2 regions of the Streptomyces sp. NPDC001732 genome follow, and region 2 is predicted to be linked to the other one. Evidence: riboswitches for the same ligand, from Rfam matches in the RefSeq annotation. Region 2 holds a riboswitch; the other holds the start of a gene.

The links. A riboswitch is a leader RNA that binds a small molecule or an ion and turns the genes downstream of it on or off. The one in region 2 is predicted to bind S-adenosylmethionine.
Positions count from the first base shown of each region.
Region 1: it holds a riboswitch for S-adenosylmethionine, as region 2 does, so the genes downstream of both, thrC (threonine synthase) here and ACWCXX_RS02480 (aminotransferase class V-fold PLP-dependent enzyme) in region 2, are expected to answer to the same signal.

Region 1 covers NZ_JBSFFY010000072.1:3,648-19,302, reverse strand. The annotation lists gene ACWCXX_RS35340 (nuclear transport factor 2 family protein) at 1-130, shown strand, start outside; partial or broken gene ACWCXX_RS35335 (IS630 family transposase) at 172-375, opposite strand; gene ACWCXX_RS35330 (M23 family metallopeptidase) at 510-1,064, opposite strand; gene ACWCXX_RS35325 (adenosine deaminase family protein) at 1,352-2,962, shown strand; gene ACWCXX_RS35320 (TetR/AcrR family transcriptional regulator) at 3,083-3,697, opposite strand; gene ACWCXX_RS35315 (cytochrome P450) at 3,811-5,001, shown strand; gene ACWCXX_RS35310 (ferredoxin) at 5,007-5,225, shown strand; gene ACWCXX_RS35305 (hypothetical protein) at 5,616-6,515, shown strand; gene ACWCXX_RS35300 (hypothetical protein) at 6,663-7,904, shown strand; gene groL (chaperonin GroEL) at 8,012-9,634, opposite strand; gene ACWCXX_RS35290 (cold-shock protein) at 9,992-10,198, opposite strand; gene ACWCXX_RS35285 (ubiquitin-like small modifier protein 1) at 10,644-10,922, opposite strand; gene thrC (threonine synthase) at 10,954-12,255, opposite strand; SAM riboswitch class I at 12,274-12,401, opposite strand; gene ACWCXX_RS35275 (glucosyl-3-phosphoglycerate synthase) at 12,555-13,517, shown strand; gene ACWCXX_RS35270 (alpha,alpha-trehalose-phosphate synthase (UDP-forming)) at 13,572-15,002, shown strand; gene ACWCXX_RS35265 (L,D-transpeptidase family protein) at 15,129-15,655, opposite strand, start outside.
Region 2 covers NZ_JBSFFY010000001.1:589,469-605,123, reverse strand. The annotation lists gene ACWCXX_RS02525 (glycosyltransferase family 4 protein) at 1-310, opposite strand, end outside; gene ACWCXX_RS02520 (glycosyltransferase 87 family protein) at 438-1,691, shown strand; gene ACWCXX_RS02515 (hypothetical protein) at 1,755-3,014, opposite strand; gene ACWCXX_RS02510 (NlpC/P60 family protein) at 3,031-4,062, opposite strand; gene ACWCXX_RS02505 (NlpC/P60 family protein) at 4,300-5,328, opposite strand; gene ACWCXX_RS02500 (NYN domain-containing protein) at 5,613-6,974, opposite strand; gene ACWCXX_RS02495 (hypothetical protein) at 7,012-7,254, opposite strand; gene ACWCXX_RS02490 (rhomboid family intramembrane serine protease) at 7,416-8,168, shown strand; gene ACWCXX_RS02485 (Lrp/AsnC family transcriptional regulator) at 8,165-8,446, shown strand; gene ACWCXX_RS02480 (aminotransferase class V-fold PLP-dependent enzyme) at 8,522-9,898, opposite strand; SAM riboswitch class IV at 10,074-10,191, opposite strand; gene trpD (anthranilate phosphoribosyltransferase) at 10,276-11,340, opposite strand; gene qcrB (cytochrome bc1 complex cytochrome b subunit) at 11,465-13,090, opposite strand; gene qcrA (cytochrome bc1 complex Rieske iron-sulfur subunit) at 13,096-14,148, opposite strand; gene qcrC (cytochrome bc1 complex diheme cytochrome c subunit) at 14,145-14,954, opposite strand; gene ctaE (aa3-type cytochrome oxidase subunit III) at 15,049-15,655, opposite strand, start outside.

The DNA.
Region 1 (15,655 bases), on a different contig from region 2:
GTACCAGTGGGTCTTCACCACGCCTGATGGAGGCCCCCGCCTGGCGGGAACGGATGTCGTCCATCTGCGACGGAGCCTCATCGACCAGGTCATCGTCTTCGCGGGGGAGATCGAGCCGTCCGCCTCCTGAGTCGTCCTTCTGTCGCTGTCCTTCTCGTCAACTACTCGGCCGTGAAAGACCGAGTAGTTGACGTCTTGGTGCGCTGGAAGGTGATGCCGCGGCGCCGGAGCAGGCACCCGGTTTCCGCCGGCCGAGGCCGGCAGCATCATCGCGCGCCGGTGGCGCACCGAACTCGTGCTGCCCCGGCGCACGATCTGCTGCAGCTTCTGCCCCTCCTGGTCGGTCGGCCTGCGTACACGGACAGGCTCAGCCACCGCGCCTCCAGCGCCCGGATCGGACGTCACCGCACATCCAACCGTCACGACCACCAACCCGGTGAACCTTCCCGGTCAGAGCACTGGCTCAGTGGCCCCCGCCGGTCGACGCGGCGGGGGCAGGGCCGGGTCCGTCAGGCGCGTGTGTTGACGCTGACCGGCCAGGAGCCCGTCGGAGGCTTCCAGCCCTGGATCGTGGCCGGCAGGCTCACGCGGGTGTTGCAGTCGACGACCGAGAAGTGCAGGTGGGGGGCGGTCGCCGCACCCGTGCCGCCCGACCAGCCGATGATGCGGCCCTGCGGAACCCAGTCGCCCCGGTTGTAGATCGCCCTGTTGAGGTGGATGTACTGGGTGCACTGGCCGTTCGGGTGACGGATGATCACCTCGATGCCGTTCTGCCAGTACTGCGACCAGTCCGAGACCAGGACCGTGCCGCCCTGCGCGGCGGAGACCTCGTAGTTCGCCGGGAGCCCGAAGTCCCAGGCGTGCTCGTTGTACGGGCCGACGTGCGAGTACGTGCCCTCGGGGCCCTGGGTGACCATGTACGACTCGCCCGCCGGGTAGGGGAGTTCGTAGTAGTAGTCGACGGCGGCGGCGGACGGGGCACCCATCAGTCCGAGCCCCGCAACGGCCAGTACCGCACTCGCCAACGCTGTGATCCGGCCGAGAATTCTCTTCTTGTTGCGCACCGCGCACCTCCCGTTGTATGCGTCCGATCCGGACCCGAGCACGGTCGCGGCAACTCCACACCTCCACAAGGTGGTTGGCAAAAAGCTGCCTGACGGACAACCGGTCGAGTGACGGACGGGTGACGCTCGGATGACAACCGGGGCGGAGTGTGACAACGACAACGGCGTAGCAGTCATCGAGCAGCCGATTGCTCCGCATGATCGCTGCCCACTCGATCGAGTGGACGTTTCAGCCCGTATATGCGGTTCGGGCGGGAAACCTCCTCGCCGAACGCGATCATTCGGCCGTGATTCCAACATTCCGGACGGCACACCGTCCCAAGTCACTGCTTCCGGCCGGACTCGGCGCACTCGCCGCGCTGTCCCTGCTCGCGGCTCTTCCGGCCGCCGCCGCCCCCGCGAAGGAGCCTGCGCCGCGGCCCGCGGCGCAGGCCGCGCACCGCCCGGTGACCCCGGCCGAACGCCGGACCTCCGCGTACCTCGACTCCCTCCGGGACAGGCCGGAGCGGCTGAAGGAGTTCTTCAAGGCCCTGCCCAAGGGAGGTGACCTGCACAACCACCTGTCGGGCGCCGTCACGACGGAGTACCTGATCAAGCTCGCGGCCGAGCAGGGGCTGTGCATCGACGCGTCGATGAAGGCCGTCGCCCCGCCGTGCGGACCCGGCAAGCGGCCCGCCTCGGACGCCCTGACCAATGCCGCGTTCCGGCAGCAGGTCATCCGGGCCTGGTCCATGCAGGACTTCCCGCCGGGCGAGTCCGGGCACGACCACTTCTTCGACACGTTCGACAAGTTCGGCATGGCGACCTGGTACGCCCGCGGCAAGATGCTCGCGAACGTCGCCGACACCGTCGTCAAGAACAACCAGTTCTACCTGGAAACGATGGTCTCGCCCGCCTCGGACAGCGCCAAGGCACTGGCCGACCAGGTGGGTTACGACGCCGACCTGGCGGCCTTCCTCCGCAAGCTCGTGGCCGGCGGGAAGCTCGACCGGGTGGTGGACGAGGCGATCCAGGAGGCCGACGACTCGGACGCGCAGTTCCGGGAGACCGCGCACTGCGACACCCCCCGCCCCGCCCCGGGCTGCCGCCTGCCCGTCAGGTGGATCTCCCAGGTGTCCCGGGGCAGCTCCCCGGCCCGGGTGTTCACGCAGATGGCGGTCGGCATGCGGCTGGCCGAGCGCGACCCGCGTTTCGTCGCGGTCAACCTCGTCCAGCCCGAGGACTGGCAGAGCTCGCTGGACAACTACAGCCTCCAGATGCGGATGCTGAAGTACCTGCGCACCCAGTACCCGGACACCCACCTCACCCTGCACGCCGGTGAGCTGGCGCCCGGTCTCGTCAAGCCGAAGGACCTGACCTTCCACATCCGGGAGGCCGTCCTCGTCGCCGGGGCGGAACGCATCGGGCACGGTGTGGACCTGGTCCACGAGGACGACTGGCGGCAGCTCGCGCGGACGATGGCGCGGCGCGGGGTCGCGGTCGAGGTGCCGTTCACCAGCAACAAGCAGATCCTCGGCATCGCGGGCGCCGACCACCCGTTCAACGCCTACCGCAGCTACGGCGTCCCGGTGGTCCTGTCCACCGACGACCCGGGGGTCTCGCGGATCGACATCAGCCACGAGTACCAGTACGCGGCCCGTACGTACGGCCTGAGCTACACCGAGCTGAAGGACCTGGCGCGCGCCGCCCTGGAGTACGCGTTCCACGACGGCCGCAGCCTGTGGACCGCGGGCAGCGCCCGGTCCGACTACCGCCCGGTCCCCGTCTGCCAGGGCAGCCGCCCGGGTGACGACCGCCCGAGCCTGCGCTGCGCCCACTACCTGGCGGAGAACCCGAAGGCGGCGGCCGAATGGCGCCAGGAGGTGGCCTTCGCCTCCTTCGAGCGCGACCACCGCTGAACCGGGACGGAAACGGCCACCGGGCGGAAGCGTCCACCGTTCACGGGGCGGCACGGCACGACGCCGGGCCGCCCCTTCCTGTTCCCCTGTTCCCCTGTTCTTCTACTGTCCCGCCGCCCGCTACGCCGTACCGCCCGCGCCCCCGGCCTCGGGCGCGGGCGCGGACCAGAGGTGGTCGAGCGTGCCGAGCACGAGCCGGCAGACGTCGTCCGGGTCGGCTCCGGCGAGCGGCTCGTGGGCGACGACCGTCCGCATCAGGCCTATGCCGAGCAGCCAGGCCATGGCGAGATCCGCGCGCAGGGCGCCGTCCTCCGTACCGGACAGCCCGGCCAGCGCGCTCCGGTACTCCTCGCCCAGCTCCCGCAGGGTTCCGGACGCCTCGTCGCCCCGGCCCATGGAGCGCAGGTAGACCTCCAGGGAACGGTCCTCCGTCCCGCCCGCGCTGCGGGTCAGCATCGAGCGCAGGGCCGTCTCGAAGAGTTGGTCGGGTGGGGTCGCGCGCAACTGTTCGAGACCGCCCTGCGCGACGACTTCCGTGAGCAAACCCCGTTTTGAGCCGAAGTAACGGAAGAGCAGGGCCTGGTTGACCCCGGCGCGCTCGGCGATGCTCCGCACCGTCGTCGCTTCGTAGCCCCGCTCCGCGAACAGGTCGCGGGCGGCTTCCAGCAGTCGGCGCCGGGTGGCCGCGGAGTCCCGACGACGCTCTTCGGAGGGCGGTGCGGGGGCGGGCTTCATGGCGGATTTCCTCTCGAACGGCCCGTCAGGATAACGGCCGTAAAGCGTTGTTGACCTTCCGGAAGGACCGCTTCTACGTTTGTAAGCAGCTGCTTACATATGGGAGGCCCGCAGTGACCACAGCAGATGCCGCGCCCCTCGCCTATCCCTTCAACACCGCCGAAGGACTCCAGCTCGCGGAGGAGTACGAGCGCGTACGGGACCGGCCGGGGCTGTTACGGGTCCAGATGCCGTACGGCGAACCGGCCTGGCTCGTCACCCGTTACGCCGACGCCCGGCTCGTCCTCGGCGACCAGCGCTTCAGCCGGGCCGCCGCCGCCTCGCACGACGAGCCCCGGCAGTCCGAGGGGCAGCGCGACGGCGGCATCCTCGGCATGGACCCGCCGGACCACACCCGGCTGCGCTCCCTGGTCGCCAAGGCGTTCACGGTCCGACAGGTCGAGAAGTTGCGCCCCCAGGTGCGGGAGCTGGCCGCGGGCCTCCTCGACGACATGGAGGCGGCCGGGCAGCCGGCGGACCTGGTGGACCTGTTCGCGCTGCCGCTGCCGGTGGCCGTGATCTGCCGGATGCTGGGCGTGCCCACCGAGGACCGGCCGCGCTTCCGGGTGTGGAGCGACGACGCGCTGTCGACCAGCTCCCTCACGGCGGAGGAATTCGAGGCCAGCCGCGACGAACTGCGCGCCTACATGGCCGGGTTGATCGAGCAGCACCGCCGCGAGCCGCAGGACGACCTGATGACGGCCCTGATCGAGGCCCGCGACGGCCGCGACCGGCTCTCCGAGCTGGAGCTCGTCGACCTGTGCGTCGGCATCCTCGTGGCGGGGCACGAGACCACCGCCTCCCAGATCCCCAACTTCGTCCTCACCCTGCTCGACCACCCGGAGCAGCTGGCCCGGCTCAGGGCCGAGCCCGAGCTCGTCCCGAACGCGGTGGAGGAGCTGTTGCGCTTCGTGCCGCTGGGCAGCGGTGCCGGTCAACCCCGGTACGCCACCGAGGACATCGAGGTGGGCGGGACCCTCGTCCGGGCGGGCAGCCCGGTCCTGGTCGCCGTCGGCGCGGCCAACCGCGATGCGCTGCGGTTCACGGCCCCGGGGGTGCTCGACGTCGCCCGCGAGGGCAACCAGCACCTCGGATTCGGCCACGGCGTCCACCACTGCCTGGGCGCCCCGCTGGCCCGGCTGGAGCTCCAGGAGGCCCTGTCCGCGCTCATCACCCGCTTCCCCGGGCTGCGGCTGGCCGACGACGTGACGTGGAAGTCCGAGATGCTGGTGCGTGGGCCGCGCGTCATGCCGATCGGCTGGTGACCGCGATGAGCTGGAACGTACGCGTCGATCAGCGGCTGTGCCAGGGATCGGGCATGTGCGCGGGAACCGTCCCCGAGGTGTTCGCCCTGGACGGCGAGCGCGCACGGGCGCGGGCCGAGGGGATCGAGCCGGACGAACGGGTCCTGGACGCCTCCGACATCTGCCCGGCCCTGGCGATCACCGTGCACGAGGGCGACACCGTCATCGGCCCCCGCCGCGACTGAGCCCCACCGCGACTGAGGCCCGTCGCGACCGAGGTCCGTCGCGACCGAGGTCCGTCGCGACCGAGGCCCCCACCGCCCCGGTCGCCCGTCGTCGTACCGGGGCTCAAGCCTCGGAGTCCGAGCGCTCTTTTCGAGGAACGGGTGGGTGGGTCCGTACCCACCCACCCTCCCTGTCCGGCGAGTTGGCCGACGGGACGGTCGGCGAGTCAACCTCGCATTGACCCCTTGTGACCGGTTTGCCACGGACGGTGGCGACCCTCTAGCGTTCCGGGAGCAGGGCCATCCCTGCAGAAGTAGAACGACCCCTGCCGGTGGTGAGAACACCGAAAACAGGGGTCTGACCACTTCGATCGCAAGGCCCTTGCGATCTCAGAAAGGCATCGCGATCTCATGGCTGACAGTCAGCTTAGTGCTGCGCCCCGCGCACCGCACATCTCCCCTCTCACCCCCTCGCACCCGCATCCGATGGCCGGTCCGGGGTACGGAAAGCGTTCGGCGCCCGCTCAACTCCCTCGTACGGAACGCGATTTCGCGCATCTTCCGGCCCGTGAGGCGTCCATCGCCGCGTATCTCGACCGGCTGCCCGAGGGCGCCGACATCTCCGTGAAGACCCTGGCCAAGGTGCTTCCGTACGGCCAGTGCGCCCTGCGCACCGCGCTCAACCGGCTCCAGAACGCCGGGCGTCTGCGGCGCGGCAGCGAGTGCGTGGCCCGGGACGAGTGCCTGCTCTGGGTGACCCGCACGTTCTTCTCCCGGACCGCGCGGGACGACGCGTGGTGGGCGGCGTTCACCAGGGGCGACGTACCACCGGAGGAGTCCCGGCAGCGGCCCACCCGCTCCCGCGCGTTCGTCCTGCTCGCCGCGCTGGGGCGCACCGCACCCTCGCTCACCCTGTCGGCGGCGGACTGCGCGGCGCTGGAACCGCAGGTCACGGCGTGGTTCGAGCGGGGCGCCACGGAGGCGGAACTGCTGCACGCCCTCACCGACGGGCTCCCCACCCCCGTCCATCACGCGGCGGCCCTCGTCCGCAGGCGACTCACCGACAAGATGCCACCCGAACGGGTGAGTTCGGCGCAACAGCGAACGGTGCTGCGCACCCTCGAATGCAGCGAGTGCCGCGCGCCGGGCAGCGAACGGGCCCTGATCGGCGGCCGGTGCGGGCAGTGCCGGGGCGAACCGGCCGCCCGGCCCGCCGGCCCGGACGGTGCCGTACCGGCGGAAGGGGTGCGCGAGCGGATGAGCGGGGTCCGGGCCGCGCTGGCCCACCGCGCCGGGCACACGCGCCACTGACCCCCGGCCGCCCCTCCCCCTGGTCACCCCCTGTCCGAAACCGGCTCCCACCTGGGGGTGGTTTGAGCCGCTTCCCTGACCGGACCACTACACCCCGTGCTCCCCTTTGCGCGTGTTGTGACGAACCAGCCCAAAGGGGAACGACCCATGTCCGAACCGTCCCACGCGCAGATCGCCTCGGGGCTCCAGAACAGGCCCCCCATCGCCCTGGTCCCCGGCCCCCGCCTGGACGCCGAACCGCACAGTTCCCTCCCGCTGCCGCCCAGCGCCGTGTGGGAGCTGCCGGGCGGCACCGCCCGGGTCTACTTCGGCGAGGGGAACAAGGCGCTCGTACGGCCCGTGATCGTCGCCGACGGCTTCGGCACGGGGCCCAGCACGCTGGTGTCCGCCTGGGAGGCCATGGAGTTCGGCGACTACGCGCTCATCAGCGAACTGCGCCGTCGCGGCCGTGACGTCGTCCTCCTCGGCTTCCACGAACGCGGTGCGTCGATTCCGGACAACTCCACGACCGCACAGGCCGCGATCCTGCGCACCGCCGCCGAGCAGCAGGGCCGCACCCCGCTGGCCGTGGGCGGATTCGGCACGGGCGGCCTCGTCACCCGACACGCGCTGGCCGCGATGGAGAGCCGGGACGTCGACCACCGGACGGGGCTGTACTTCTCGTACGACAGCCCGCACCGCGGCGCCTGGGTCCCGCTCTCGCTCCAGGCGTTCGCGCACTACATCAGGGACCTCGACAGCCGGTTCTCCGACCAGATCAACAGCCCGGCCGCCCGTCAGCTGCTGTGGCGGCACATCGAGGAGTGGGACGGCACACCGAAGCGGAGCGACGAACGCACCGCGTTCCTCGCCGAGATGCGGACGGTCGGCGAATGGCCGCGCAGGCCGCGGCTGATCGGCGTCGCCAACGGCGCGGCCGACGGCATCGGCACCGACGCGCGGGCGGGCGAACTGGCCCTGGAGGGCAGGGGGCCGTCGATCGCGGGCACCAGGCTCTACACCCAGCCCCCCGGCGACGACGAACTCGCCGCGGAATTGCGGGTGGTGACGCAGAAGACGAGAGAGATCCGCACGGGAGGGCTGCCGTCCATCGACGGCGCGCCCGGCGGCTCGCTGGAAGGTTTCGGCATCCTCGCCGACGGGCTCAACGCGCTCGCCGCCCCGCTCGGCCTCAAGACCGACGTGCGCATCCGCTCGCACTGCTTCGTGCCGTCCGTCAGCGCGGTGGACATCGGCGACCTGGACACGGACAAGGAGCTGTACATGGACATCTCCCGGCTTCCGTACGAGACGAGCGGGCTGGACGAGTTCAGGCTCGCCTCCCGCAACGAGGGGCACGCCCTGGTGACGGAGGAACTCTCCACCTGGCTGCTCGACCGGCTTCCGTAACGGACGGGCGCCGCGGGCGAAAGCACCGGGAACGACATCGGCCCCCGGACCAGGTGGTCCGGGGGCCGATGCGGCAAAGCTGCGCAGGAACTACCGATCCGTCAGGATCAGAAGTCCATGTCACCGCCCGGCATGCCGCCCGGGGCAGCCGCGGCGGCCTTCTCCGGCTTGTCGGCGATGACGGCCTCGGTGGTGAGGAACAGCGCGGCGATGGACGCGGCGTTCTGCAGGGCGGAACGCGTGACCTTCGCCGGGTCGAGGATGCCCTCGGCGATCATGTCGACGTACTCGCCGGTCGCGGCGTTCAGACCGTGGCCGACGGCCAGGTTGCGCACCTTCTCGACGACGACGCCGCCCTCGAGACCGCCGTTGACGGCGATCTGCTTCAGCGGGGCCTCCAGGGCCAGCTTCACGGCGTTGGCGCCGGTCGCCTCGTCACCCGAGAGCTCCAGCTTCTCGAAGACGGCCGAGGCCTGGAGCAGAGCCACGCCACCACCGGCGACGATGCCCTCCTCGACGGCGGCCTTGGCGTTGCGCACCGCGTCCTCGATGCGGTGCTTGCGCTCCTTGAGCTCGACCTCGGTCGCGGCACCGGCCTTGATGACGGCCACGCCGCCGGCCAGCTTCGCGAGGCGCTCCTGGAGCTTCTCGCGGTCGTAGTCCGAGTCGGAGTTCTCGATCTCGGCGCGGATCTGGTTGACGCGGCCCTGGACCTGGTCGCTGTCACCGGCACCGTCGACGATCGTCGTCTCGTCCTTGGTGATGACGACCTTGCGGGCGCGGCCGAGCAGGTCGAGACCGGCGTTCTCCAGCTTGAGGCCGACCTCCTCGGAGATGACGGTGCCACCGGTGAGGATGGCGATGTCGCCGAGCATGGCCTTGCGGCGGTCACCGAAGCCCGGGGCCTTGACGGCGACGGACTTGAAGGTGCCACGGATCTTGTTGACGACCAGGGTCGACAGGGCCTCGCCCTCGACGTCCTCGGCGATGATCAGCAGCGGCTTGCCGGACTGCATGACCTTCTCCAGCAGCGGAAGGAGGTCCTTCACGTTGCTGACCTTGGAGTTCACGATCAGGATGTACGGGTCGTCGAGGGACGACTCCATGCGCTCCATGTCGGTGGCGAAGTACGCCGAGATGTAGCCCTTGTCGAAGCGCATGCCCTCGGTGAGCTCCAGCTCCAGACCGAAGGTCTGGGACTCCTCGACGGTGATGACGCCTTCCTTGCCGACCTTGTCCATGGCCTCGGCGATGAGCTCGCCGATCTGGGTGTCGGCGGCGGAGATGGAGGCCGTGGAAGCGATCTGCTCCTTGGTCTCGACATCCTTCGCCTGCTCCAGGAGGGCGGCGGAGACGGCCTCGACGGCCTTCTCGATGCCCCGCTTGAGGGCCATCGGGTTGGCACCCGCGGCGACGTTGCGCAGACCTTCGCGGACGAGGGCCTGGGCGAGAACGGTGGCGGTGGTCGTACCGTCGCCGGCGACGTCGTCCGTCTTCTTGGCGACCTCCTTGACCAGCTCCGCACCGATCTTCTCGTACGGGTCCTCCAGCTCGATCTCCTTGGCGATGGAAACACCATCGTTGGTGATCGTGGGGGCGCCCCACTTCTTCTCAAGGACGACGTTGCGACCCTTGGGGCCAAGGGTGACCTTGACGGCGTCGGCGAGCTGGTTCATGCCGCGCTCGAGACCGCGCCGGGCCTCCTCGTCGAACGCGATGATCTTGGCCATGTGAAGTGGTCCTCCCGGACAGGGGTGGATTTCTCCGGACCGGGAGGCGCCCGCGACGGACGGCCTGCGTGACCGGTGGTTCCTTGCCCCGCCGGCCTGCGGGCCTCACCGGCCCGATCCAAGTTCTGTCACTCTCACCTGGAGAGTGCTAACGCCAATAATTAGCACTCGACCATGGAGAGTGCAAGCGCCTTCGAAGAAGGCCCGATGAGGGATGGCGGTCGGGCGACGGGAGGGCGCAAGCGCCCCCGGAGAAGGGGCGGCGCCGGGCGACACACCGGAACGCACGGAGGTCCGTACCCCTGGGGGGTACGGACCTCCGTGCGTGAGTGGTGTCGTTGGCCGACCGCGCCGTGCTCAGCCGACGGCGAGCTTGACCATGTCCGCCTGGGGCCCCTTCTGGCCCTGCGAGATCTCGAACTCAACTCGCTGACCCTCTTCGAGGGTGCGGTACCCGTCCATCTGGATCGCGCTGTAGTGGACGAAAACATCCGCACCACCGTCGACCGCGATGAAGCCGTACCCCTTCTCCGCGTTGAACCACTTGACGGTGCCCTGAGCCATGCCTAACTCCCCTATTACTGGCCCTTGCGCGGGGCCGCACTTCGCGGTCCCGGGTCAGAACCCACCCTCCGACAGGAGAGGGTGCGTGCGCCGGAACGCGTCGACCGCGGCCGAATGTATCTGCCCAACTGCCCTCTGCAACAGGTCAATCGGACGAGAAATCTCGACAGCACCGAACGCCCGAATATGGGGAATTCATAAGGTTCCAGGGCAAGTCGGGCCAGACAAAAGTGACTTATGCCGCAGGGGGTCCGGGCACTTTGGCTGCATCTTGTCGTGGCGCGGCGCATTCTCGTATGCGGGCGGCACGGGCAGCTGGGGGGACTTCCCACACTCTACCGCGCTCAACCATGCAGAATTGCCCCCTCCGTTTCAAACCCGAAGAGGTTCGAAACCGGAGAGGGCAATTCCGTTCGGATGGGTCGGCATGCGGCCGGACGGTGTGTCAGCAGCCGCCCGCGACGGCCGGGATGATCGAGATGCCGGCGCCGTCCGGCGTGGCCGTCTCCAGACCGTTCTCGAAGCGCACGTCGTCGTCGTTGACGTACACGTTCACGAAACGGCGCAGCTTGCCCTGGTCGTCCAGGACGCGGGCGGCGATGCCCGGGTGGTTCTTCTCCAGGGACTCGATGACCTGGGAGAGGGTCGTGCCCTCCGCCGGGACCTCGGCCCGGCCGCCCGTGTAGGTGCGGAGAATGGTGGGGATGCGGACCTTGACGCTCATGATGGGGTGGCCTTCCTGGAGTCCCGGGTGGTCAGCTGGTGGCAAGGCCCGCAGCGCGGAACGCGTCCAGGCTGGGGCGGATCGTCGCGGTCGCCTGCGAGGTGGCGGCCACCGCGTCGAGGGTCTTGAGGCCGTCGCCCGTGTTGAGGACGACGGTGGTCAGCGCCGGGTCGATGACCCCGGCCTCGATGAGCTTCTTCGTCACACCGACCGTCACCCCGCCCGCCGTCTCCGCGAAGATGCCCTCGGTGCGGGCCAGCAGCTTGATGGCGTCGACGACCTGCTCGTCGTTCACGTCCTCCACCGCGCCGCCGGTGCGGCGGGCGATGTCCAGGACGTACGGGCCGTCGGCCGGGTTGCCGATCGCGAGGGACTTGGCGATGGTGTTCGGCTTCTGGGGGCGCACGACGTCGTGACCGGCCTTGAAGGCGGCGGAGACCGGGGAGCAGCCCTCGGCCTGGGCGCCGAAGATCTTGTACGGCCGGTCCTCGACGAGACCGAGCTTGATCAGCTCCTGAAGACCCTTGTCGATCTTCGTGAGCTGCGATCCGGACGCGATCGGGACGACGATCTGGTCCGGCAGCCGCCAGCCGAGCTGCTCGCAGATCTCGTACGCCAGCGTCTTGGAGCCCTCGCCGTAGTACGGGCGGAGGTTGACGTTGACGAAGCCCCAGCCCTCGCCGAGCGGGTCGCCGATGAGCTCCGAGCAGAAGCGGTTGACGTCGTCGTAGTTGCCCTCGATGCCGACCAGCTCACCGCCGTACACCGCGGCCATGACGACCTTGCCCTGCTCCAGGTCGTGCGGGATGAACACGCAGGAGCGGAAGCCCGCGCGGGCGGCGGCGGCGCCCACCGCACCGGCGAGGTTGCCGGTGGAGGAGCAGGAGAGGGTGGTGAAGCCGAAGGCGCGGGCGGCCTCGACGGCGATCGCGACGACCCGGTCCTTGAAGGAGTGCGTCGGGTTGCCGGAGTCGTCCTTGACGTACAGGCCGCCGGTGACGCCCAGCTCGCGGGCGAGGTTGTCGGCCTTGACCAGCTTGGTGAAGCCGGGGTTGATGTTGGGCTTGTCCGCGACGTCCGCGGGGACCGGCAGCAGCGGCGCGTAGCGCCAGATGTTGTTCGGGCCGGCCTCGATGCGCTTCTTCAGCTCGTCGGGGGAGCCGCTCGGCAGGTCGTACGCCACTTCGAGCGGTCCGAAACAGGACGCGCAGGCGAAGACGGGGCCGAGGTCGAAACGCTCGCCGCACTCGCGGCAGGAAAGCGCCGCGGCAGGTCCGAGGTCGACGGGGGAAACGGAGGAATCGGTGTTCGCTGCAACGGTCTGCACAGCCATGATGGCGGAGGCCCTTTCTCCTCATCTTCCTTGTGGCGCATTTCGCCACAAGACGGAATTGGCACCTTCCCCACCGTGTCCTCGCGGTCGGCAGGAGGGTTGCCGGGACTTCAACGGGCCGTTCCCTCAGTCCCTCTGGATGAGCTCTTTGGCACCGGATCTTCGATCCGGGCGTTTATTGGCAGATGGACCCCGACATGCGACGGTCATCCGCGTTGTTCAAGACTGTAACCGAAGCATCAGGCTGCCGAGACAGCCGTCCGAACCGCGAGATGGATCACATACAGGGAGTATCGACCGTGCTGGAAGAGGTCGAACGCTGGCTGGCCGGGCGTTCCTGGTCGGCCGCCGACCGTCCGTTGGAGCGTCTGCTGGCAGCCAAGGCCGGGGAACCGCGCCGCAGCAGCGTGAGCGTCGTGCTGCCCGCGCTCGACGAGGAGGCGACGGTCGGTGACATCGTCGCCACGATCCGGCGCGAGCTGATGGAGAAGGTCTCGCTGGTCGACGAGCTGGTGGTGATCGACTCCGGCTCCACGGACGCCACCTCGCAGGTGGCCCGGGAGGCCGGCGCCCGGGTGGTGCACCGCGACGCGATACTCCCCCGGATACCGGCCGTGCCCGGCAAGGGCGAGGTGCTGTGGCGGTCCCTCCTGGTCACCGGCGGCGACATCGTCTGCTTCGTCGACGCCGACCTGAAGGACTTCTCGGCGGACTTCGTCTCCGGCATCGTCGGCCCGCTGCTGACCGATCCGGACGTGCAGTTCGTGAAGGCGATGTACGACCGCCCCTTCGGGGACGGTCCCGGCGGGGCGGCGGCCCAGGGGGGCCGGGTGACCGAGCTGGTGGCCCGCCCGCTGCTCAATCTGCACTGGCCGCAGCTGGCCGGTTTCGTCCAGCCGCTGGGCGGTGAGTACGCCGTGCGCCGCTCCCTGCTCGAACAGCTGCCGTTCCCCGTCGGCTACGGAGTGGAGCTGGGACTGCTGGTCGACGCCCTGCACACGGTGGGGCTGGACGCGCTGGCCCAGGTGGACGTGGGGGTGCGCAAGCACCGGCACCAGGACGGGCAGGCACTGGGCCGAATGGCGGCGGCGATCTACCGGACCGCCCAACTACGCCTGTCCCGGGGCCACTTGGTGCGGCCCGCGCTCACCCAGTTCGAGCGCGGCGCGGACGGCTTCGTACCGCGCACCCATGCCGTGGACACCGAGGAGCGGCCCCCGATGCGGGAGATAGAGGAGTACGTTTCACGCCGCGCGGCCTGATCCGGCCCGACTTCGCACGTTTGGGCGGTTCGCGATCGGGCTAGATTCCGCAACATGGTCTCCGAGCACGATCCCAGGTCCGCTGCCCGGTCCGCCGAGCGGTCCGGCCCCCGCTCCGACACCCGGGTCCTCGTCGCGTCCAACCGCGGCCCGGTGTCGTACACCCTGGGCAAGGACGGATCGCTCGGTGCCAGACGGGGCGGCGGGGGCCTGGTCTCCGGGCTGAGCGCCGTCGAGGACAAGCTGTGGGTGTGCGCCGCGCTCGGCGACGGGGACCGGGAGGCGGTCCGGCGCGGGCTCGGCGAGCCGGGCGTACGGATGCTCGACATCGACGCGGACGTCCACGCGGACGCGTACAACGGCATCGCGAACTCGGTGCTCTGGTTCGTCCACCACATGCTGTACCAGACGCCGCTGGAGCCGGTCTTCGACGCGGAGTTCCGGCGGCAGTGGGCCTCGTTCGAGACCTACAACCGGGCCTTCGCCGAGGCGCTCGCCGAGGAGGCCGGGCGGGGCGCGGCGGTGCTGGTGCAGGACTACCACCTGGCGCTGGTGCCCGGCATGCTCCGCGAGCTCCGCCCGGACCTGCGGATCGGACACTTCTCGCACACCCCGTGGGCGCCCGTCGACTACTTCCGGCTGCTGCCCGACGACGTCGCCGAGCAGTTGCTGCGCGGCATCCTGGGCGCGGACCGGGCCGCCTTCCTGACCTGGCGCTGGGCCGACGCGTTCGTCGACTGCTGCACCCGGATCGTGGGCGGCACCGGCCGGACCGACGTCGGGGTGCACGGCCTCGGCGCGGACGCGGACTTCCTGCGCCGCCGCGCGCACGAGGCGGACGTGGACGAGCGGATGGCCGCACTGCGCGAGCAGACGGGCCCCGGCCGGAGGACGATCGTACGGGTGGACCGGACGGAGCTCTCCAAGAACATCGTGCGCGGCCTGCTGGCCTACCGCGCGCTCCTCGCCGACCGCCCCGAATGGCGCGAGCGAGTGGTCCACGTGGCGTTCGCGTACCCCTCCCGGCAGGACCTCGCGGTGTACCGGGACTACACGGACGAGGTACGGCGGGTCGCCGACGCGATCAACGCCGAGTACGGCACGGCGGGCTGGACGCCGGTGGTGCTGCACGTCAAGGACGACTTCGCCCGCTCGCTCGCCGCGTACCGGCTGGCCGACGTGGCGCTCGTCAACCCGATCCGCGACGGCATGAACCTGGTCGCCAAGGAGATCCCGGTGGTCTCCGACCACGGCTGCGCGCTGGTGCTGTCACGGGAGGCCGGGGCGTACGAGGAGCTGGGCGGCGACGCGGTGGTGGTGAATCCGTACGACGTCTCCGCGACGGCGGGGGCGCTGCACGAGGCACTGACGATGGCGGAGGACGAGCGGGCCGCGCGCACGGCGCGGCTGGCCGCGGCGGCGGTCGCGCTGCCGCCGCAGCAGTGGTTCCTGGAGCAGCTGGACGCGTTGCGGCGGGAGGCTTGAGAAAGCGGACCCGTCCGGCGACCGGGGACCCGGCGTGGCAGCCGTCGGGGCTCGCTTCGCCGTGCGGCCCCGATGCGGGAAGTGTCCCGGCCCACCCCCGTGCGGCCGGGACACTTCCCGCGTCGGTCAGGGAACGACGTAGAGCTTCTTGGGCCAGCCCGTACGGTCCAGCCGCGAGAACAGATCCTTGATGTCCTGCGGATTCAGCTTGATGCAGCCGTTGGAGAAGTAGTCGTTGGGGTTGCGGTCGGTCCACTTCTCGGACTCGATCGTTCCCTGCCGCCCGTTCGGCTTCATCTCGCTGTGGATGAACAGCTCGGTGCGCTTGGTGCGACCGTTCTTGCAGACCTTGTCCGACAGCTTGATCACGAAGCCGTTGATGATGCCGTCGAAGTTCTTGCGGTGCCACTGGACCGCGTACGGGTGCCGGGCGTCGGCGTTGGGCAGCCACCCCTTGCCGACCGCGCACTCGTTCGTGACCTGCCCGGAGCCGGCCTTCCACCGCTTGATCACCTTGTCGCGTCCGGGCACCCGCTTCACCAGCTCCAGACGGGAGTTGGTGACCGTTCCCTTGTTGAAGCGCAGGTAGTAGGTGTCGGTGACGGCGGCCGATCTGCTCGTCTCCTCCCCGGCCTGCGCCGACGGTGTCAGCG
Region 2 (15,655 bases):
CCATCAGGCCGAGCGGGGCGGCGGCGCCGAACCAGACGGAGGTGCAGCCGTGTTCGCGCAGCAGCCGCACGGCGTGCCGGGTGACTCCCGGGGTCGGCAGCAGCATGGTCGTACGGTCGCGCACGACGGGGAACGGCTGCTCGGCGTCGAAGGCGGCGGTGGCCGCGCGGCCCTCGGGGCTCCGCTTCCAGGTGGAGGCGTACACGACGATCCGTCCGGGATCCAGCCGCAGGGCCATGTTGTGCAGGAACGCCTGGATGCCACCGGGGCGGGGCGGGAAGTCGTTGGTCACGATCAGGGTCTTGTCCATCCCGGCCGACAGTACCGGCAGGCCGGGCCCCGATGGCTCCCGCACCGGCCGTACGGGCATCATGGCTCCTCGTACCCACCGGACCGGGCCCCCGGGTACCGGCCGACGAATGACGGATGAGGCGTTCATGACGGGATCGACCGGCGCGCGGCTCGCCCTCGCGGTGTGGGCCCTGACCAGGGTCGCGCTGCTGCTCTGCGTCACCAAGGTGATCGTGCTGCCCGGCCCCGACGTGACCAGTGACGTCTCGGTGATCTACCACGGCTGGTCCGAGGTCCTGAAGAGCGGCACGTACCCGGAGTCCGACGTCACCTGGCAGTACCCGCCGCTGGCCGCGCTCGCCGTCCTCTCCCCCGCGCTGCTGCCGTTCCTCGACTACGCCTCGGCCTTCTTCGTCCTCGCGTTCGTCTGCGACGGGCTGGTGCTGGCGCTGCTGCTGTACGCGGGCCGGGGCGGCGGCGGCCGGTCGGTGTCGGGCGCCTGGGTGTGGGTGGCGGGGGTGCCGCTGCTCGGCACGACCGCGTACGCCCGTTACGACGTGATGGTCACGGCGGTCGCGGTGGCGGCGCTGCTGGCGGGGCTGCGGCATCCGCGAGTGCTGGGGGTGCTGGCCGCCGTCGGCGCGTTGCTGAAGGTGTGGCCCGCGCTGGTGCTGGCCGGGACGGCGCGCGGCCGTCGCACGCGCCTGGCGTGGTCGGCGGCGGCGGTGACGGCGCTCGGGCTGCTGGTGGTGTGCACCCTGGCGATGCCCGGGGCGCTGGCCTTCCTCGGCTTCCAGCGCGACCGGGGCACGGAGGTCGAGTCGCTGGGGGCGCTGGTCTTCCACGTGGCGCGGCAGTTCGGCTGGCAGGGCCGGGTGGAACTGCACTACGGCTCGCTGGAGTTCCTGGGGCCGCACGTGCCGCTGGTGAGCACGCTCGCCCTCGGTCTGTCCGTCGTCGCGTTCGGCTGGCTGCTGGTGTGGCGGCTGCGGGCCCGGGAGTTCGGGGTGAGCACCCCGGCCGACGCGGCGTTCACGGCGGTGCTGCTGTTCACGACGACGAGCCGGGTGATCAGCCCTCAGTACATGCTGTGGCTGGTGGGGCTGGCGGCGGTCTGTCTGGTGTTCCGGGGCAGCCGGATGGTGCTGCCCGCCGTGCTGGTGCTGGTCGCCACCGGCGTCACGCAGTGGGAGTTCCCGCTCGGGTTCGTGCACGTGGTGTCCAGCGACGCGACGGGCGTGACGCTGATGTTCCTGCGCAACGGCCTGCTGGTCGCGGCGACGCTGACGGCCTGCCGGCGGCTGTGGGCGCGGACGGTCGCCGCGGCACCGCGCGAGGGCGGCCGGGTGCCCGTCTCCCGTTCCGGCGCCGGCCGGGAGACCGAACCGGTCGCTCCCTGAACGACGCGCCGCACCCGCACCCGGCCGCACGCCGGGCCGGAGCAGGGGCCACGGGGACGCCGGTCAGGCCCCGGCCGGGCGGCCCAGCCGGGTGTGCAGGTACTCCCGCCAGCGGGCGGTGAACTCCTGCGGGGTCGTGGCGAGCACCTCCCCCATGGCCCGCTCCACCGCCCCGTCCCGCCCCGGCTGCCCTCCGACGGCCCGGTAGAAGGCGATCAGCCGTTCCCCGCCCCAGTGGTCGGCGATCAGCTCGCAGGCCGCCCAGCCGCCCTCGTAGGCCCTCGCCAGGCGCGCGGGGTCGCCCGCGAAGCCGAAGTCCTCGTCCGCGGGGAGTGCGGCGGGCAGTTCGCCGCGCCGGACGGCGTCCGCCAGTTCGGGGGCGATCCGCGCGACGGGGCGGTTCTCGGCGCGGTAGGCCGCCCAGTCGGCGAAGCCCTCGGAGAGCCAGGTCGGGGTGGCCGGGGAGGTGCGGGCGCGGGTGGCGACGTGGGCGGTCTCGTGGGTGAGGACGACCCGCTGCCCGAAGGTGCCGAGCGTGTCGTACGCCTGCGGGTTGACGATCACCCGGTCCGCGGGGTTCCGGCCGGTGCCGCCGGTCCGCCCGGTGGTGACGGCCGCGATGCCCCGGTAGTCGTCCGTCGGCTGCCCCAGCAGCTGTGCCATGTCCTCGACGGTCCGCGGCACGAGCACCACGACGCGGCCCGCCCAGCGTTCCGGCCAGGCGCCGGACACGGCGGGCACCGCGCGGTCGGCGGTCTGGGCGATGTCGCGCAGCTCCCGCTCCGTGCGGCCCACCCCGAGGACGAGGCTGTGCCTGCCGGACACCACCCGGACGTCGCCCTGCTGCCAGAGCTGTGCGCCGCCGTCCCCGTCCGCCGGCCGGTCCCCGGAGATGTACCAGCGGCCGTCCGTCCGCTCCCGCCTCAGGTCGAGCACCCGGTCGGCGGAGACCGGGGCCGCGTCGTACCCCTTGATCCGGTAGCGCAGCTGGACGTCTGCGGCGGCCCGGTCGGTGCCTCGCGCGCTCACGCCGCGGAGCCGGTACGTCCATGAACCGAGTGGTATGTCCGCGAGGTTGGCCAGCTCCCGGCGCTGGGCGGCGCGCAGGGCGTCGGCGCGCGGGTCGGTCACGGCCAGGTAGCCGTCCGTGTCGTGGTCCAGCACGGCCGCCGCCCTGCGGTCCAGGGCGGCGCGGACGGCGCGGGCGGTCGCGTCCGGGGCGGCCCGGTCGTCGGGGGCCGCGCAGCCGGAGGCGACGAGCAGCCCGGCGAGCAGCGCCCCCGCCGTGCGTCGTCCCCGGTCGCGTACCCGCCTGTCGGTCACCCGACCGAGGGTACGGTCAGACGCGGGTCACCGACGAGACGGGCATCATGCCGACCGGGTCGTAGCGGACCGGGGCGCCGGGGTAGGGGGCGTGGATGACCTGGCCGTTGCCGACGTACATCGCGACGTGACTGGCGTCCGCGCGGTAGACGACCAGGTCGCCGGGGCGGGCCTCGGAGAGCGGCACCATGCGTCCCGCGTACCGCTGGGCCTGCGAGGTGCGCGGCAGGCCGACCCCGGCACGGGCGTACGCCCACTGCATCAGACCGGAGCAGTCGAATCCGTCGGGCCCGTTGGCCCCCCAGACGTACGGGCGGCCCAGCGCCTGCCGAACCGCCATGACGGCGACGGCCGCCCGCGCGGAACCGGCCGGCAGATCGGCCGTGTCCGGGAACACCCCGTCCCGCCCGGAGCGCGAGGATCGCTCGAAATCGGCCCGGTCGGCGGCGGGCAGCGCGCCCAGGATCCGCCTGGCCTCGGCGAGTTTGCGTTCGACGGTCCGCTTGTGGCGGGCGGCGGCCGCCCGGTTGTGCTCCAGCTCGGCCAGCGCGTGCCCGGCCTCCGCCCGGATCTGCTCCAGGTCACGCCGGGCCCGCAGCAGCTCCTGCAGTTCCTCGGCCTGACGCCCGGTCACCCGCTCCAGCGCGGCCGCCCGGTCGAGGTAGCCGTCCGGGTCGGAGGAGAGCAGCAGCGCGAGCGCGGGGTCGATGCCGCCGGAGCGGTACTGCGCGCTCGCCGCCGAACCGACCGCGGTGCGCATCCGGTTGACCCGCTCCTGGCCGCGGGCCGCCCGGTCCCGGTCCCGGTCGAACTCGCCGCGCAGCCGTTCGGCGTTCTCCCCGGCCGCGTTGTACTGCTCGGTGGCGCGTTCCGCCTCGCCGTACAGCCGGTCCACGCGGGCCTCGGCGGTCCGGGGCGCGTCCTGCGGTTCGGCGTGCGCGCCGCTCGTGCCGAGCGTGGCGGCCGCGGTCGCCACGGCGGCCGACAGGACCGTGGCCCGGACCCCGGGGCCGATACCGGACTGTGTGGAACGGCGATGGGACACCACAGGACGCCGTACTCCCTTCCGCGGTACGCAGACGCGCGCGGCCCCTGCCGCCCGGACGGGCGGACCGACGAGCGGGAGCCGCACAGCAGGCAGACAGTAGTCGGACGATCACGGAGCGGACAAAGACCGTGCCGGGCGACGGGAGGGCGGAAACGACGGCGCCCCGCCGGTGACCTGTGGTCTCCGGCGGGGCGGGCCGTTCGTGGGGGCGCGGGAATTCGCCCGTTCGGGCGTTCGTCAGCCGACGCGCACGCCGAACTGGAAGCTGCCGATGGTGTTCATCGACTCGTAGCGGACGAACGTGCCCGGGTACGGGGCGTGCAGGACGGTGTTGTTGCCCGCGTAGAGCGCCACGTGCGAGGTGTTGTTGAAGAAGACCAGGTCGCCCGGCTTCAGCGCGCTGCGCCCGATGTGGACCCCGTCGTTGATCTGGGTGTAGGTGACCCGGGAGATCTGGACGTTGGCCTGGGCGTAGGCCCACTGGGTCAGCCCGGAGCAGTCGAAGGCGTCGGGGCCGGTGCCGCCGCGGACGTACGGCTTGCCCACCTTGGAGGAGGCGGCGCTCAGGGCGGCGGCGCCCCAGGCGGAGGCGGGGACCTCCTTGCCCAGCTCGATCCGGTCGCCGGCGTCGCGGCTGGCGCGCTGCTCCTGCTCGCGGAACTTCGCCTTCTCCGCGGCGGTCAGGGTGTTGTACAGGCGCTGCGCCTCGGAGAGCTTGTCCTGGAGCTTCTTCTTCTTCGCCCCGAGCGTCTCGCGGACGTCCGCGAGGTCGCCCAGCTTGTCCTGGGCCTCCTTGCGCTTCTGCGCGAGGGAGCGCTGCTTCTCCTGGATCTTCTGGAGCGTCTCGGTCTGCTTGGCCGTCAGCTGGTCGAGCGCCGAGGCCTCGTCGAGGTAGGTGTCCGGGTTGGACGAGAGGAAGAGCTGGACCGACGGGTCTATGCCACCGGAGCGGTACTGGGCGGCGGCGAGGGAACCGAGGCCGCTGCGCAGGTTGTTGATCTCCTGCTGGCCGCGGGCCACCTTGTCCTGGAGCGCGCCGACTTCCTTCTCCAGCTTCTTCTGCTTCTCCTTGGCGCCGTTGTACTGCTCGTTGGCGACGCCGGCCTCGTGGTTGAGCTTGTCGACCTTCGCCTTGACCTCGCTCTTGGAGGGCTTGGGGTCTGCCTGGGCCGCCTGGGAGGACAGGGCCACGGCCGCGGCGGCGGTCGCGGTGAGCACGGTCACACGGGCGCGGCTCGGCTGCTTGGGACGACGGTGGGACGCCACGGAGGCGAGCTCCTTCTTCCTCGAGCCGCCTACCGGGCTGTGGGGGAGGTGAATCCCCGGCTCCGTGCATGTCACGGACTCGGCGGTTCCTTCGCCGTCACCCCGGATGGGTGATCAACCGTGCGAAGGTTCGAGGCCCGACCATAGTGACCATCTTGTGATCAGTTCAAATCCTCACCAGAAAAATCTCATCCCAGGAGGCACTTCTTTACCCACATCACACGGGGTGTAGCGGCGACCTGACGGACCGTTCCCTGATTTCCACCGAGTACCGGCAAGCGCGACTAGACGCGCGAAAGGCGCTTCAGGAGCAAGACGGACGCAACGGGCCTGGCGCCCGCCTTCGCCACTCCGTCGGCGACCTCGCGGTCGGTGGAGACCACCACGACGGGCCGGCCCGGGGGTTCGGCGCGCGCCAGTTGACGGATGAGCTCGTCGGCGGTCACACCGGGCTTGCTGAACAGCACCCGGACCCCGCGCGGCGGTGCGAGCAGCACCGGGGCGGCCAGCTCGGCCCCGTCGAAGACGCAGGTCACCTCGGCGCCGGTCTGCGCGGCGAGCACCGAGAGCCCGCCCAGCAGCCGCAACCGCTGCTTCTCCAGCGGCAGCTGCGGGTAGCCGGTCTTGGTGACGTTGTAGCCGTCGATGATCAGATGCGCCTGGGGCAGCGCGAGCAGTTGGTCCAGCAGGGCCGGGTCGGTCTCCGAAAGGGCCCTGGCCGCGATGTCCTTGGGCGACATCCGGCCCGGTTCGACCGCGTCGACACCGTCCGCGGGACGGATCGAGGCGGGCGGCAGGGCCAGTTCGCGACGGAGTCCGCTCGCCGCGTCGAGCACCGTGTCCAGCAGCAGTCGCAGCCGCATGTCCTCGACCGAGCGGCCCTCCCGGGCGGCCCGGCGGCCCGCCTCGACGGACGCCTCGGCCTCCCCGAGCCGCGCCTTGAGCCGACGGCTCTCGCTCTCGGCGGCGGAGACCTGGGCCGCCGCCTCGGACCGTACGGTCTCGGTCTCGGCCCGGCTGCGGCGCAGCGCGGCCTCGCCCCGCTTGACCTCGTTGAGGGCGCTGCGCAGCTTGCGCCGGAGGGACTCGGCCTCCTTGCGGGCCGCGTCCAGCTCACCGCGCAGCCGCTCCGTCTCGTTCTTCGTCTGGGCGCGGGCCTGGGAGAGCTCCTCGCGCAACCGCTCCAGCTCGCGGCGGCTCTCCTCGTCGGCCCGCTCGGCGTCGGCCCGCTGGACCTCCTCACCGGCGGCGGCGACCAGCTTCACCCAGCCCGCCGGGCGCAGCACATAGGCCGCGGCGGCCACGTCGACGGGGTCGGCGGCGGCCGGCGGCGCACCGGCCTCCAGGGCGGCGGCCAGTTCGGGCTGCCCCTCCTTGAGCCGTTCGCCGATGCGCTGGCGGAACAGGGCGTCGCCCTCCAGGGCGGCGGCCATCGCGTTCCCGGCGAACTTGGCGCGCCGGGTCGGGGTGAAACGGGCGTACTGCCTCAGCTGGGACGGCAGCTCGCCGACCGTCAGCCCGCCGAACGCGTCCGAGACCAGCGCCACGACCCGCCGCCGTACGCCTTCGGGCAGCGGGCGGTCGAGCGCCTCGACGGCGTCGCCGGCCGCCTCGGCCGCCTCGGCGCCACCAGCGGGCTGCTCCACCATCCGTCACCCCAAAGTGTCTGTGGGCGCGGCTCCGTCAGGAGTCGGCACCCGGCTTGTCCACCAGTTCGATCTGATCCACCGCGTTGCACCAACGGCAGCGGACCGACTCGATGGTCTCACTGACCACCTCCCGTTCCTCGACGCTGGCCTCACCGGCCAGGTCGAGATGGACGTATTCGACGACCTTCGAGGAGCGCGTCACGTCGAAGCGGGTGAGATTTCCGCAGAGCGTGCAGCGCCAGCGGGTCCCGTCGGTCGGCTGGGGAACCGTCGTCATCGTTGCGTCCTCTTTCGTCGAGCCTCGTGCCGCTGCTTCAAGGATCTCGCGGTGCGCCGTCGAACTGCGGATGTCCTGCCGTAACCCTACGGCCTCGCCGTGTCCGCCCGACACGGCGAGGCGGTCTGTCCCGTTCCCTCCGCTTGCGTCATGCTCTGTTCATGATCGATCGGCGAGCTGCGACCGACAGGCCGGCCGGCGGATTCCTGCGGACGGCCGCCCTGGGCGGCTCGCCGGTGACCCATGCCCTGATCGCGGCGTGCTTCCTGATCTTCTTGATCAGTCCGCTGTCCGGCTTCAACCCGGTCCCCGGCACCCCCGACGCCCGGCTCGCCGCCCAGGCCGGCTACTTCGAGCGCTGGGGCGTGATCCCGGGCGAGCTGTGGGACGGCCCGGCGCGCGTCCTGCTCACCCCGCTCACCGCCCTCTTCGTGCACGGCAGCTGGGTGCACCTGCTCGGCAATATGCTCTTCCTCTACGTGTTCGGGGCGATGACCGAGGAACGCATGGGCCGGGTCGGGTTCACCTTCTTCTACATCGTCTGCGGCTATCTCGCCCTGGTCGCCTACGCGGCCGCGCACGCCACGTCCGACCAGACGCTCGTCGGCGCGTCGGGGGCGATCTCGGCCGTGCTCGGGGCGTTCCTGTACCTGTTCCCCCGGGCCCGGGTGACCAGTCTGTTCCCGTTCCTCTTCTTCCTGCCGCTGCGGTTCCCCGCCTGGATCGTGCTGGTCTTCTGGTTCGTCCTGCAGTGGCTCGCGGTCCAGGGCGCGGGCAGCGGGGGGCCGGGGGTGGCCTATCTGGCCCATGTGGTGGGCTTCGCCCTCGGCTTCCTCTACGCCTGGGGGCGTGGTCGGCGTACGGATAGAGTGAAGACACCAGCCGCGGCCACCGAGGGAGAAAGCCAGCCGTGATCACCGCGATCGTGCTCATCAAAACCAGCGTGGACCGGATTCCCGAGATCGCCGAGTCCATCGCCGCGCTGGACAGCGTCAGCGAGGTCTTCTCGGTCACCGGTACGTACGACCTGATCGCCATGGTCCGGGTGGCCAGGCACGACGATCTGGCGGACGTCATCCCGGGCCGGATCAGCAAGATCCCCGGTGTCGAGGCGACCGACACCCACGTGGCGTTCCGTACGTACTCGCAGCACGACCTGGAGGCGGCCTTCGCCATCGGCCTCGACGCGTAGGTGCGCACCACCACCGCGTGACACTTCGGCGGGGGACGGGCCGGGCCCGTCCCCCGCCGAAGTGCTGTGTGCCGGTCAGTGCTGCGCGGTGCCCCGGTCCGGGACGCAGCGGCCGCCCTCGGTGCGGTACTTCCACTGGGCGCCCTCGCTCACCAGCTCCTTGACCGCGCGGACGAAGCGCTCGATGTGCTCGTCCGGCGTACCGGCGCCGAAGCTCACCCGGATCGCGTTGAGCGACCTCTCGCCCGGCTCGGCCTCGGGCGCGCCGCACTCGCCGACCTCCTGCGGGTCGCCGCCCAGCAGGGTGCGGACCAGGGGGTGGGCGCAGAACAGTCCGTCGCGGACGCCGATGCCGTACTCGGCGGAGAGCGCGGCGGCGAAGTGCGAGCTGTTCCAGCCCTCCACCACGAAGGAGATGACCCCGACCCGCGGGGCGTCGTCGCCGAACAGCGAGAGCACCTTCACCCGGGGGACCTCGGCGAGACCGGCCCGCACCGCGGCGACGAGGTGCTGCTCCCGGGCGACCAGCGCGTCGAAGCCCGCCTCGTTCAGCGCCCTGCAGGCGGAGGCGATGGAGTACGCGCCGATGACGTTGGGGGAACCGGCCTCGTGCCGGGCGGCCGTGGTGTGCCACTCGACGTCCACCCCGCCGTCGGGGCGGCGGGCGACCTTGCGCGAGGCGCCGCCGCCGGCCAGGTAGGGGTCGGCCTCCCGCAGCCAGTCGGCCCGGCCGGCGAGCACGCCCGACCCGAAGGGCGCGTACAGCTTGTGCCCGGAGAAGGCGACCCAGTCGACGTCCAGCTCGGCGATGTCGACGGGGTGGTGCGGGGCGAGCTGCGCGGCGTCCAGCACGATCCGGGCACCGTGCGCGTGTGCGGCGGCCGCCAGTTCCTTGACCGGCCACAGCTCGCCGGTGACGTTGGAGGCGCCGGTGACGCAGACCAGCGCGGGGCCGTGGGGATCGCGCCCGGCCAGGGCCCGCTCCAGCGTCTCGACGGCCTGGGCCGGGGTGCGCGGGGCGTTCAGGTAGGTCACCCGCGCGTCGCGCCACGGCAGCAGCGAGGCGTGGTGCTCGGTCTCGAAGACGAAGACCTGGCAGTCGGCGGGGAGCGCCGCGGCCAGCAGGTTCAGCGAGTCGGTGGTCGAGCGGGTGAAGACCACCTGGTCGTCCGCGCGGCAGCCGAGGAACTCCGCGACGGTGGCACGGCTGTTCTCGAAGAGGTCCGTGGAGAGCTGGGAGAGGTAACCGGCGCCGCGGTGGACGCTGCCGTAGTACGGGGCGTACGCGGCGACGTCGTCCCAGACGCGCTGCAGGGCGGGGGCGCTGGCGGCGTAGTCGAGGGCGGCGTACGTGACTTCGCCTCCCGTGACCAACGGAACCGTCACATCCCGGCCCAGAACCGGCAGGGAGGTACAAACCGACTTGTCGATGGCAGCGGTGGGGACAGACATGGCGAACTCCCGTAAGAGGCAGGCGAAAAGCACGCACCGGCAGACGTGCGGCAGTGCGGCGGAAGAAGAAAAAAGGTGTGCGGAAGAGGGCCGACAGGCCCTATCGCATTCGCGTGCTCACAAGAGACTCCCTAGGGACCAGGACCCCGGGGGTTGGCATTCACAGATGCCGAGGGGCCCGCGCTTGCCGCAGACCTCGCTGCCTGCGGCCTGGTCTTCACCCGGGGCACCCCGCCACGGACGGAGGGTTGCCGGACAGCGGGCCGGGGCCGTAGTCGCTGTCACTCATGACCTGCCCAGCATCTTGCCATACGCGCGGACGCGCGCAAGGCGCAGTCCAGGATCCGGACTGCGCCCCGCGTCGCGTTTCCGCCCGGTCAGGCGTTGCTGGCCGCCACCCAGCGCTCCAGCGTCCGGGCCGCGGAACCGGAGTCGATGGACTCGGCCGCCTTCGCCATCCCGGCCGCGAGCTGTTCGTTCAGCGTGGCGTCGGTCGGGTCCAGCGCCACCAGGGCCGCCGCCGAGTTGAGCAGCACGGCCTCCCGCACCGCCCCCTGCTCCCCGGCCAGCACCCGGCGGGCCACGTCCGCGTTGTACGAGGCGTCGGCGCCGCGCAGCGCCTGCGGCGGGACCAGTTCCAGGCCGACGTCGCGCGGGTCGAAGGTCTCCTCGCGCACCGTGCGGTCCCGGACCACCCAGACCCGCGAGGTCGAGGTCGTCGTCAGCTCGTCCAGGCCGTCGTCGCCGCGGACCACCAGCGCCGAGTTGCCGCGCTGGGCGAGGACGCCGGCGACGATGGGCGCCATCCGCAGGTCGGCGACGCCGACCGCCTGGGCGCGGACCCTGGCCGGGTTGGTGAGCGGCCCGAGGACGTTGAACGTGGTCGGGGCGCCGAGCTCCTTGCGGGCCCTGGCCGCGTACCGCAGGGCGGGGTGGAACTTCACCGCGAAGCAGAAGGTGATGCCCGCCTCCTCGGCGACCTCCACGACCCGCTGCGTGCTGAGCTCCAGGTTGACGCCGAGCTTCTCCAGCACGTCGGAGGAACCGCTCGCCGAGGAGGAGGCGCGGTTGCCGTGCTTGACGACCTTGGCCCCGGTGCCGGCGATGACGATCGCCGACATGGTGGAGATGTTGACCGTCTTGGCGAGGTCGCCACCGGTGCCGACGATGTCGACCGTGCGGCCGGGTACCTGGATGGTGTTGGCGTGCTCGTACATGGCGCGCACCAGGCCGGACACCTCCTGGACCGTCTCGCCCTTGGCCCGCAGGGCGACGGTGAACCCGGCGATCTGCGCGTCGCTGGCCTCGCCGCTCATGATGCGGTCCATCGCCCACGCGGTGTCGTCCTCGGTGAGGTCCTCGCCGCGCAGCAGCGGATTCAGCAGGGCGGGCCAGGAACGGTCCGCCACGCTGTCGCCGCCGATCGGGGTCACAACGTTCATGGTCCGCTCCCGGGGTCCACAGTCGGTAAAAGGATCACCTCCACCCTATCGAGCGGCAGAGGACGGCGAAGAGCCCCGTCCAACGCGTGGACGGGGCTCCTGCCGTGGCGATCAGTTCAGGCGATCAGTGGTGACCGTGGCCGCTGGTGATCTCCTTGTACTCCTCGACGGTGGGCTTGGCGATCTGGTTGTTCTCGCCGTAGTAGCCCTTGCTGAGTCGGGCGCGCAGCTTCTCCAGCAGCGACACCTTGCGCTCGACACCGTTCTCGTCGACCGTCGGGCCGATCTCGACCGGCTTGTACTGCTCGTGCGCGGTGAGCGTGTGCAGCTGCTCGGGGCCGAGCGGCTCGTGGATCTCGACGAACTCACCGTGCGGCAGGCGCTTGATGATGCCGGACTCGCGCCCGTGCAGCACCTTCTCCTTGTCGCGGCGCTGGAGGCCGAGGCAGATCCGCCGGGTGATGATGAACGCGAGGATCGGGCCCGCGAAGATGAAGATGCGGACGAACCAGGAAATGGCGTTGATCGACAGGTGGAAGTGCGTGGCCCACAGGTCGTTGCCACCGCCGATGAAGACGACGACGTACTCGGTGATCCAGGCGACGCCGAAGGCCGTCCGGGTCGGGGCGTTGCGCGGGCGGTCCAGGATGTGGTGCTCGCGCTTGTCCCCGGTGACCCAGGACTCGATGAACGGGTAGACCGCGAGGACCGCGAGGACCAGTCCGAAGGCCATCAGCGGGATGAACACGCCCAGGACGAGCGTGTGGCCCCAGAGGTTGATCTCCCAGCCGGGCATCACTCGGATCAGACCCTCGGCGAAGCCCATGTACCAGTCGGGCTGGGCGCCGGTGGACACCTGGTCCGGACGGTACGGGCCGATGTTCCAGATCGGGTTGATCGTGGCGATGCCCGCGATGATCGCGATGATGCCGAAGACCAGGAAGAAGAAGCCGCCGGCCTTCGCCATGTACACCGGCAGCAGCGGCATGCCGACGACGTTGCTGTTGGTGCGGCCGGGACCCGCGAACTGCGTGTGCTTGTGGTAGAAGACCAGGATCAGGTGCGCCACCAGCAGACCGAGCATGATGCCCGGCAGCAGCAGGATGTGGATCGAGTAGAACCGGGCGACCATGTCGTGACCGGGGAACTCTCCGCCGAACAGGAACATCGAGATGTACGTGCCGACGATCGGCATCGACAGGATCGCGCCCTGGGTGAAGCGGACACCCGTACCGGACAGCAGGTCGTCCGGGAGCGAGTAGCCGGTGAAGCCGGTGAACATGCCCAGCACGAACAGCAGGAAGCCGAACAGCCAGTTGATCTCACGCGGCTTGCGGAACGCACCCGTGAAGAAGACGCGCATCATGTGCACGAACATGCCGGCCAGGAAGATCAGCGCGGCCCAGTGGTGGATCTGGCGAACCAGCAGACCGCCGCGGACGTCGAAGCTGATGTCCAGCGTCGAGGCGTAGGCCTCGGACATCCGGATGCCCTGCATCGGCTCGTACGAGCCGTGGTACACGACCTCGTTCATGCTCGGGTGGAAGAACAGCGTCAGGTACACACCCGTGAGGATGATGATGATGAAGCTGTAGAGGGCGATCTCCCCGAGCATGAAGGACCAGTGGTCCGGGAAGATCTTGCGCATGTTGGCCTTGGCCAGGGAGTAGATCCCCAGGCGGCCGTCCGCCCAGTCGGCCACCCGCTCGCCGGCGGGCGCCTTGCGCTTCGTATCGGTCACAGTAGTCATCCGTGTCATCCCCGCTCGAAGAAGGCAGGACCGACGGGCTCTTCGAAGTCACCGAGCGCTTCGAGGTTGCCCTCGCTGTTCACACCGATCCGCAGCTGCGGAAGGGCGTGACCGGCCGGACCGAAGATGACGCGGGCGCCGTCGGAGAGGTCGAAGGTGGACTGGTGGCACGGGCAGAGCACGTGGTGGGTCTGCTGCTCGTACAGGCTGATCGGGCAGCCGACGTGGGTGCAGATCTTGGAGAAGGCCACGATTCCCTCGTGGGCCCACTCGCGCTCGCGCTTGTCCTTGATGTTCTCCGGCTGGATGCGGACGATCATCAGCGCGGCCTTGGCGATCTGGTTGTTGAAGTCCTCCGCGTCCTCCTCCAGGCCCTCGGGCATGGCGAAGGTCAGCGAACCGACGATCACGTCCTCGGGGCGCAGCGGCTCCATCGTGTTCATGTTGATGAGCTGCTTGCCCTTGCCCCACATGGTGTTGCGGAGCTTCTTCTCGGGCAGCGGGCCGAGGTCGCGCAGCAGCATCACACCGGAGAGCGGCACCAGGGCCAGCGCGCCGAACATGGTGTTGCGGATCAGCTTGCGACGGCCGATCGCGGACTCCTGGGCACCGGCCGCGAAGTCGGCGAGAACCTTCGCCTTGACCTCGGGGGCCGCCTCGATGGGGTGCCGGTCGTCGGCGACCTCCACGTCGGACATCAGCGTGCGCGCCCAGTGGACGGCACCGGCGCCGATCGCGAAGAGGGCCACGCCCAGGGTCAGACCCAGGGAGAAGTTGAGCGCGCTCACATGGCCGATGGGCCAGATGTACACGCTCTTGTCGACCGGGAAGATGACGTACGAGGCGATGAAGCCGACCGTCGCCAGCATGGACAGCGTGAACAGCAGCGCGACGGTGCGCTCGGAGCGCTTCGCGGCCCGTTCGTCGATGTCCTGGATGCGCGGCTTGTGGGCCGGCAGCCCCGGGTCGGCGAACGGGTCGTCCGCGACCTCTACCGCGCCGTGCGCGGCCTCCTGCTCAGCGGGCAGGTTCTCGTCTGGAATCTCTTGGCTACTCATGACTTCTTGGCCTTAGCGGTGTGGGCCGCGACCCAAATGGCAACTGCGATCAGAGCGCCGAGCCCGAAGATCCAGGCGAACAGACCCTCGCTGACCGGCCCCAGGCCGCCCAGCCCGAGGCCCCCCGGGCTCTTCGTCTGGTCGCTGTTCACGGTCTGGACGTACGCGATGATGTCCCGCTTCTGCTTCTCGGGCATCGTCGTGTCCGGGAAGGACGGCATGTTCTGCGGGCCGGTCTGCATGGCCTCGTAGATGTGCTTCGGGTCCACGCCCTCCAGGCTGGGGGCGTACTTGCCGTCCGTCAGCGCGCCGCCCTCACCGGTGAAGTTGTGGCACTGTGCGCAGTTGGTACGGAACAGCTCGCCGCCCTTGGCGATGTCCGCTCCCGCAGGGTTGACCTGCTTCTTGGTCGGAGTGATCGGACCGGCGCCGAGCGACGCGACGTATGCCGCGAGCTGGTCGATCTGCGCCTGGGTGTAGATGACCTTCTTCTTCGGTACCTGGGCGCCGGGCTGCTGCGCCGGCATACGGCCCGTACCGACCTGGAAGTCCACGGCGGCGGAGCCCACGCCGACCAGGCTCGGCCCGTCGGTGGTGCCCTGACCGCCGGTTCCGTGGCAGCTGGCGCAACCGACGGAGTACAGCTTCTTGCCCTCTTCGATGGCGAGGGACTGGGCGGTTTCGTCGGCCTGCGCCTTACTCGCGGGCGCAAACGCGGCGTAGAGCCCCCCAGTGGCCGCCAGCGCGAGGAGTAGTACGACGACCGCCGCCAACGGATGGCGTCGTCGTGCGGAGAGCTTTTTCACGGATTACCCCGGTGTCAGGATCTTCTGCGTCGATGCTGGATGTGGTTCGGGTTCGAGCCCGATTACTCGATCATGAAGTTCGGGCCGTGCCCGATTACTTGATCATGTAGATCGTGGCGAAGAGGCCGATCCACACGACATCGACGAAGTGCCAGTAGTAGGACACGACGATGGCGGCGGTCGCCTGTTCGTGGGTGAACCTCTTGGCCGCGTACGTCCTGCCCAGGACGAGCAGGAAGGCGATGAGCCCGCCTGTCACGTGCAGCCCGTGGAAGCCGGTGGTCAGGTAGAACACCGAGCCGTACGGGTCGGAGGAGAGGGAGAGGCCCGCCTCCTTGACCAGCTCGGTGTACTCGAGGACCTGGCCTCCGATGAAGATCGCACCCATCACGAAGGTGATGATGAACCAGGTGCGGAGCTTCTTCACATCGCCCCGCTCCGCGGCGAAGACGCCGAGCTGGCAGGTGAGTGAGGAGAGCACCAGGATCGTGGTGTTCGTCGCCGAGAACGGGAAGTTCAGGTGCTCGGCCATCTCCTTCCAGTGATCCGGTCCCGTCACCGATCGCAGGGTGAAGTACATCGCGAAGAGGGCCGCGAAGAACATCAGCTCGGAACTCAGCCAAATGATGGTTCCGACGCTGGTGAGGTTCGGTCGATTGACCGACGGGTGCGCGTGCCCGGTTTCTACTGTCGTTGCTGTC